One region of the Allobosea sp. NPDC003192 genome, then DNA from elsewhere that is predicted to be linked to it. Evidence: predicted binding sites of a transcription regulator. Region 1 holds the regulator's gene; the other holds the start of a gene.

Region 1 (3,878 bases):
ACATGGTGAAGGCGGTCGATCGCGCCATGCATATCGAAGGCGTCCGACTCGTGCATAAATCCGGCGGCAAGTCCGGAACCTATGAGATCGCAGAGCCATCGGCATGAGCCTCACTCCCGTTCCCGTCGCGCTCAAGGCACTGCTCGACAGCGTGCCCGGCCCGACACAAGCCGAGAGGCTGCCGCTGGCACAATGTGCCGGCCGCGTGCTGGCTGAGGATGTCGCCGCGCTCCGGACCCAACCGCCCTTCGCCAATTCGGCCATGGACGGCTATGCCGCCCGCGCCGCCGATCTGGAACCGGGCAAGGAGCTGAAGGTCGTCGGCGAATCCGCCGCCGGCCGCGGCTTTCCCGGCCCTGTCGGCCCAGGCGAGACGGTGCGCATCTTCACCGGCGCCCCGATCCCCGACGGTGCCGATGCGATCCTGATCCAGGAGCACGCCGAGGGCGTCGGCGGCCCGGTCATCCGCGTCACCAAGCCGGCGAACAAGGGGCAGTTCATCCGCCCGGCCGGTCTCGATTTTCAGGCCGGCGAGATCCTGCTGCAGGCCGGGCGCCGGCTCGACAGCGCCGCGCTCGGCCTCGCTGCCGCCGCTGGTCATCCGACTCTTTCGGTCCGCCGCAAGCCGCTGGTCGCCATCCTCGCCACCGGCGACGAACTCGTCCTGCCGGGCGAGCCGGTCGGCCCCGATCAGATCGTCGCCTCCAACAGCTTCGCCCTCGCCGCTCTGATCGAGCAGGCCGGCGGCACGGCGCTCGACCTCGGCATCGCCCGCGACAACCATCCCGATCTCGCAGCCAAGATCGAGGCGGCACGCGCGGCCGGGTCCGACGTGCTGATCACCCTCGGCGGCGCCTCGGTCGGCGAGCACGATCTCGTCCAGGCGGCGCTGAAGGCGCAGGGCATGGCGCTCGGCTTCTGGAAGATCGCGATGCGCCCGGGCAAGCCGATGATGATGGGCCGGCTCGGGCCGATGGTCGCGCTCGGCCTGCCCGGCAACCCGGTCTCTTCGATCGTGTGCGGGCATCTCTTCGCGATGCCGTTGGTCGAGGCTCTGCTCGGCATCGCCGATCCCGAGCGCGATCGTAGCGAACCCGCCATCCTCGCGGCCGATCTGCCGGCCAATGACGAACGCCAGGATTATCTGCGCGCCACGGTCGAGACGGCCGATGGCGAGCGGCGCGTCAGACCCTTCGCCAAGCAGGATTCCTCGATGCTGGCGAACCTGTCGCGCGCCGAGGCGCTGGTGATCCGCCCGGTCTTTGCCGAAGCGGCCAAGGCTGGCGATCCCTGCCGCATCATCCGGCTGCGCTGATCCGTTCACCTTAGGGCAGGAAGCGCCTTGCGGAACACAAGGCGAACGCGTATGGTGTTCGTGCTTTGTTTCGATTCTAGCCCGAGAGGCGAGCGGCGCGACCATGCTGACACGCAAACAGTTCGAACTGCTTCGCTTCATCCATGAGCGCTTGCGCGAATCCGGCGTGCCCCCCTCCTTCGACGAGATGAAGGATGCGCTCGACCTGCGCTCCAAATCCGGCATCCACCGATTGATCATGGCGCTCGAGGAGCGTGGCTTCATTCGCCGGCTGCCGAACCGGGCACGCGCCCTCGAAGTCATCAAGATGCCGGATGGCATCGGCGGGCCACAGGCCCAGCGCGGCCGCTTCAGCCCCTCGGTCGTCCAGGGCGGTCTCGGCCAGACATCGCCTGTCGCGGCACCGACGGCCAACCTGACGAAACCGCGTCCACCGGCCGCCGAGGAGAATGGGCGTTCCACCGTCTCCATCCCGGTCATGGGCCGTATCGCTGCGGGCACGCCGATCTCGGCGATCCAGGATCGCAGCCATAGCGTCTCGATGCCGGCAGACATGCTCGGCGGCGGCGAGCATTACGCGCTCGAGGTCCGCGGCGATTCGATGATCGAAGCCGGTATCCTCGACGGCGACACGGTCGTGATCCGCAAGCAGGACACCGCCAATACCGGCGACATCATCGTCGCCCTGATCGATGACGAGGAAGCGACGCTGAAGCGCTTGCGCAAGCGCGGCTCCTCGATCGCGCTCGAAGCCGCCAATCCGGCTTATGAGACGCGCGTGCTCGGGCCTGACCGGGTCAAGATCCAGGGTCGGCTGGTCAATCTGATGCGGCGTTACTGAAGGGCCTCGGCTTCCAGTGCCGACTCCGCAGCCGCGGGGGCCGGCGCAGGAGCGGGTTCTGGCGCCGGCCTCGGTTCCGGTCGCGCGCGGGTCCATGGACGCAGGCGTGAGACGTCGTCGGCCGTATAGGCGCGCCAGCCGCCGCGAGCCGTGTGATACGCGGTCGCGCCGTCGCGGATGAGCGCGCTGCGGTCGATCAGGCGGGCAGCGCAAGAGGCCGTCCAGTAGAGTGACGTCACTACGAGATCGGCGCGCTGGCAGTCTTCGACCAGGGCGATGCGGTCGCGCGTATAGGCAACCGAGCGGCCATCCGGCAGGCGGATCACGCAGCCGCGCGCATCGCAGACGGCCCCCTCGCGCAAGGCGGCATCGTCTGGCGAGCGGGAATCGCCGTCGGCATGCAGCCATCGCGTCAGTACGAAGCGGCTCGGCTTTCCGGCCAGCACCATCTTCCCTTCCGGTCCGCGCACCAGCACGCCCGAGCCGTCGCGCTCGATCAGAATGTCCGGCCGTGATGGAGCCGAGGCCAGCGCCAGCCCGCCGACCAATGGCAGGGCTGCGAGAAGGCGCAGCGCCGTCGTCCACAAGGTCAGCCAGAGCAACGACAGCGAGAACAGGATCAGGGCGAGTGAGCCGAAGGCCGGCAGCACCAGCGTCGAGCGGTCGATGCCGGCAACCCAATGGGCGAGTTGGAGCACGAGGCCCGAGGCCCAGCCCATCAGCGCCCAGGCCGGCCAGTCGAGCCCGAACGGATAGGCGAGCACGCCGAAGACCGCAGCCGGCATCACGATCAGCGAGACGAACGGCAGCGCCAGCGCATTGCCGAGCAGGCCGAACGGATTGAAGGTCTGGAAATGGAAGACGCCATAGGGCGCCGTCGCCGCGGTCGCGACCATGGTCGTGGTCAGGATGCCGACAGCCGAGAGCCAGAGCGGTCGCAGCGGCCAGGGCCAGGAGGCCGCAGCGGCATCCGGCGCCCGCTCCTGCCAGCGCTCGGCGAAGGCGATCAGCGCCGCCACGGCCCCGAACGACATCTGGAAGCTCGGGCCGAGCAGCGCCTCCGGCTCGCGCAGCAGCACGATGATCGCGGCGAGCGCGAGATTACGCATGGAGAGCGCCGGACGGTCGACCAGGATCGCGCCGAGCATCACCAACGTCATGATCAGAGAGCGCACGGTCGCGACCTCGGCGCCGGAGAAGACGCAATAGCCTGTGGCACCGAGCATGGCGGCGAGCGCCGCGAGCTTCTTCACCGGCCAGTACAGCGCCGCCGTCTGTGATAGCGCCAGCAGCGCCCGCACCAGCCAGAAGATCGTGCCAGCGGCGAGAACCATGTGCAGGCCGGAGATCGAAACGATGTGGTAGATGCCGGCGGCGCGCAGGTCGTTATTGGTCTCCTCGCTGATCAGCCCGCGCTTGCCGGTGACCAGCGCCGCCGCCATCGCGCCTGCCTGCCCGCCGCCGCTGGTGGCAATGCGCTCGGTCAATGCGTTGCGGGCTTGGTCTATCGCGACCGCCAAAGCGAGCCGGCGCGGCATCGGGATCGGCGCCGGCGCGAGTGTGATCTTGCCGGCGATGTTGCCCACCGCGCCGATGCCTTGAAAGAAGGCGTCGCGGGCGAAATCATAGCCGCCGGGGCGCGCCGGGCCGGGCGGCGGCAGCAGGCGTGCAGTCGCGCTGATATGGTCGCCCGGCTTCAGCGTCGTCACCGGCGTGGTGACG
Region 2 (3,878 bases), on a different contig from region 1:
CTCTATGTCGTGCTGGATGGGTTCGATCTCGGCATCGCCATCCTGTTCCCGACGACCGGGGACGAAAGCGAGCGCGACCAGATGATGAACTCGGTCGCGCCGTTCTGGGACGGTAACGAGACCTGGCTGGTGCTCGGCGGCGCCGGCCTGCTGGTCGCCTTCCCGGTCGCCTACGCCGTGATCATGCCGGCGCTGTATCTGCCGGTGACGCTGATGCTGCTGTCGCTGATCTTCCGTGGCGTCGCCTTCGAGTTCCGCTGGGTCGCGAAGCCGAAGCATCGCATCTGGGACCTGGCCTTCTGGCTCGGCTCGACCTGTGCGGCCTTTTCGCAGGGCGTCATCCTCAGCGGGCTGCTGCAGGGCATCAAGGTCGTCGACAAGCAGTTCGCCGGCGGCCCCTTCGACTGGCTGACACCGTTCACGCTGATGTGCGGCGCCGGCGTCGTCATCGGCTATGCCACCCTCGGGGCCACCTGGCTGGTCTACAAGACCGAAGGGCCGGTGGCGGAGCGGGCGCGCCGGCAGGCAAAGATACTGCTTATCGGCCTGCTCGGCTTCGCCGTTCTGGTCTCGCTGTGGACTCCCTATGCGCATCCGCGCATCGCCGAGCGCTGGTTCACTCCGTCGAACCTGATGCTGCTCTGGCCGTTCCCGCTGCTGACAGCCTTCTGCGGCTACATGGCCTGGAAGCGGCTCAACGGCGCGCATGAGTTCACGCCCTTCGCCTTCGCCATCGCGATCTTCGTGCTCTGTTTCCTCGGCCTGGCGATCTCGAACTATCCCTATCTGGTGCCGCCCGGCCTGACGATCTGGGACACCGCAGCGGCGCCGTCCTCGCATATCTTCGTGCTGATGGGAGTGACGTTCCTGCTGCCGATGATCCTGTTCTACACCGCCTTCGTGTACTGGACCTTCCGCGGCAAGGTGAAAGCAGATTCCAGCTATCATTGAGCGAGTGTGCGACGGGGCTTGAGTTCCAGCGTCGCCTCGCGGACATTGTCGGCGCTGCAACAAGGGCTCACGCATGCGTTGGGAAGATTACCGCCAGTCCGAGAACCTCGAGGACCGGCGTGGCGGGGGCGGCGGCGAATATGCCGGCCTTCCCGGCGGGCGCGGCGGCATCGGCATCGGCACCATGGTCGTGCTCGGCCTGCTCGGCTGGGCCCTTGGCATCGATCCGCGCCTTTTGATCGGCGGCGCCGAACTGATCGGCGGCATCGGCGGGCGCAGCGCGCCGACGCAGGAACAGCGCAAATCGGCCGGACCGCCGCAGGATGAGATGGGCCGCTTCGTCTCGGCCGTGCTGGCACAGAACGAGGACATCTGGGGCAAGGTGCTGCCGCAGCAGGCCAACCGCAAATACGTGCCACCGAAGCTGGTGCTGTTCAGCGGCGTCGACCGCTCGGGCTGCGGCACGGCGCAGGCGGCGATGGGGCCGTTCTATTGCCCCAACGACCAGCGGGTCTATCTCGACCTCTCCTTCTTCCAGGAGATGCAGCGCAAGCTCGGCGGCGGCGGCGACTTCGCCTATGCCTATGTCGTCGGCCATGAGGTCGGCCACCACATCCAGAACCTGCTCGGCATCCTGCCCAAGGTGAACGAGCTGCGCCAGCGGGTCTCCGAACGCGAATCGAACCAGCTCTCGGTGCGGACCGAATTGCAGGCCGACTGCTTCGCCGGCGTCTGGGCCTACAACATCCAGGCGATGGACCGCATCCAGCCCGGCGACATCGACGAGGCGCTGCGCTCGGCCTCGGCGATCGGCGACGACAAGCTACAGCAGCAGGGCCGCGGCGTCGTTGTGCCGGATTCCTTCACACACGGCTCGTCTGCGCAGCGCACGCGCTGGTTCAACACCGGCTTCAAATCCGGCAACATGCAGAGCTGCGATACGTTCCGGACCAACCAGCTCTGAGTTTCAGAGCGCAGCGCGCTCGCGGCGGACGGCGAGCCGGTGCGGCGCGCGCGCCAGGCGGCCGGACAGGATCTGGGTCTTCGGCGCCAGCAGCCCCGCCCTGACGCCGCGCGAGCGCAGCGAAACCGCCCCCCATTCGCGCAAGGCCGCGGCCATGCCGCGCAGCGGCATCAACGCCGGACGCGTCGCCGCGGTCAGCAGGTGCCGCTCGATGCTCGGCGTCCATTGCGGCTCCGGCAGATCGCCGGCTTCGAGCAGGATGACCCAGTCGCCACGCGCCTGCGCGACACCGGACGACCAGGCCTCGCCGCTCTTCGCCTTGACGTAGCTGGCGCCGGTTTCGTCGGCGAGGCGGGCGATCGCGGCATCGTCCGCTTCGTCGATCACCACGGCATGGCCAATCACGCCCTTGGCGACCGCAGGAATCAGCACTGACAAGGTCGCGGCAAGCGCCTCGGCGTCACGATTGGCCCGGATGACGGCTGTGATCATGGGGCATCAGCTTATGACGCAGTGCAACATGTCGCAATCCTGTCACTTGCGTTTTGTTCCTGTTATGTTCACATTCCTTGGTCTCGGAGCCACCGATTCCGCCGGGAGACGACACCATGCTGCAGGCCAGACCCTCGGCCAGGACGCAACCGCTCAAGCGCCGCGATGCCGAACCCGGCTCGGTCTCGGCGTCGGTTCGGCTCGCGCCCGTCGACCCGCTCTCCCATATCGGCAGCCAGATCGATCCCGAGCGGCGGCGCGGACGTGGCGCGACGATCAACCCAGGCGGCCGCTACGAGGCGGAGCAGCGCATCAGCGAGGACGATGGCTGGGGTTCGCTCGGCGAATTGCCGCCGTTCAAGACCGAAGTCTCGGTCGAGAAGCCGCGCACCATCATCACCAGGAACGACTCCCCGGATATTTCGTTCGACCGTTCGATCAACCCCTATCGCGGCTGCGAGCATGGCTGCGTCTACTGCTTCGCCCGGCCGAGCCATGCCTATCTCGGCCTGTCGCCCGGGCTCGACTTCGAGAGCAAGCTGACCGCCAAGCCCGATGCGGCGCTGCTGCTGGAGAAGGAGCTGTCCTCGCCGAGCTACCAGCCCCGCACCATCGCGATCGGCACCAATACCGACGCCTACCAGCCGATCGAGAAGAAGCTGCGGATCATGCGCGGGATCCTGGAGGTGCTGGCGAAGTTCAACCATCCGGTCGGCATCGTCACCAAATCGGCGCTGGTCCAGCGCGACATCGACATCCTCGCGCCGATGGCTGCGAAGGGGCTGGTTAAGGTCGCGCTCTCGGTGACGACGCTAGACCCCAAGCTCGCCCGCAACATGGAGCCTCGCGCTGCTTCCCCCGCCAAGCGCATCGAGACGATCCGCAAGCTGTCGGAAGCAGGCATCCCGGTGACCGTGCTGGTCGCGCCGATCGTGCCGGCGATCAACGAGCACGAGATCGAGCGCATCCTGGATGCAGCGAAAGCGGCGGGCGCCCGCGAGGCCGGCTATGTGCTGCTGCGCCTGCCGCTCGAGGTGAAGGACATCGTGCAGGACTGGCTGGTGACGCACCACCCCGACAAGATGCGCCATGTCGTCTCGCTGATCCGCTCGACCCGCGGCGGCAAGGATTACGACGCGGCCTGGGGCCAGCGCCAGGTCGGCTCCGGCCCCTATGCCTGGATGATCGGCCGGCGCTTCGAGATGGCAGCCGAGCGGCTCGGCTTCAACAGCGCGCGGCTGCGGCTGCGCACCGACCTCTTCGTCAAGCCGGAGAAGGAGAAGGCACAGTTGAGCCTGTTTTGAGAATCACCTGTTTCACCCATAGCCCTCATCCTGAGGAGCAGCCGGAGGCTGTGTCTCGAAGGATGCTCCATATGGTTCCTGAGCCTTCTGGAGCATCCTTCGAGACGGCCGCTGCGCGGCCTCCTCAGGATGAGGGCTGTGAATGCGAGAAGGCCGGTGTCGAGGTG

What was found. The regulator LexA, encoded in region 1, represses DNA repair genes until DNA is damaged. The targets are predictions, from matches to a motif close to TGTTCNNNNTGTGTTCNG.
Region 2: the regulator LexA is predicted to act here: its motif matches at 2,462-2,479, upstream of ACQKLX_RS14295 (PA0069 family radical SAM protein).

The regions. Positions count from the first base shown of each region.
Region 1 is NZ_JBNNPK010000001.1:250,500-254,377, forward strand. It holds gene moaC (cyclic pyranopterin monophosphate synthase MoaC) at 1-107, shown strand, start outside; gene ACQKLX_RS01190 (molybdopterin molybdotransferase MoeA) at 104-1,315, shown strand; gene lexA (transcriptional repressor LexA) at 1,419-2,156, shown strand; gene ACQKLX_RS01200 (ComEC/Rec2 family competence protein) at 2,150-3,878, opposite strand, start outside.
Region 2 is NZ_JBNNPK010000009.1:103,366-107,243, reverse strand. It holds gene cydB (cytochrome d ubiquinol oxidase subunit II) at 1-951, shown strand, start outside; gene ypfJ (KPN_02809 family neutral zinc metallopeptidase) at 1,025-1,915, shown strand; gene ACQKLX_RS14300 (hypothetical protein) at 1,919-2,407, opposite strand; gene ACQKLX_RS14295 (PA0069 family radical SAM protein) at 2,524-3,711, shown strand.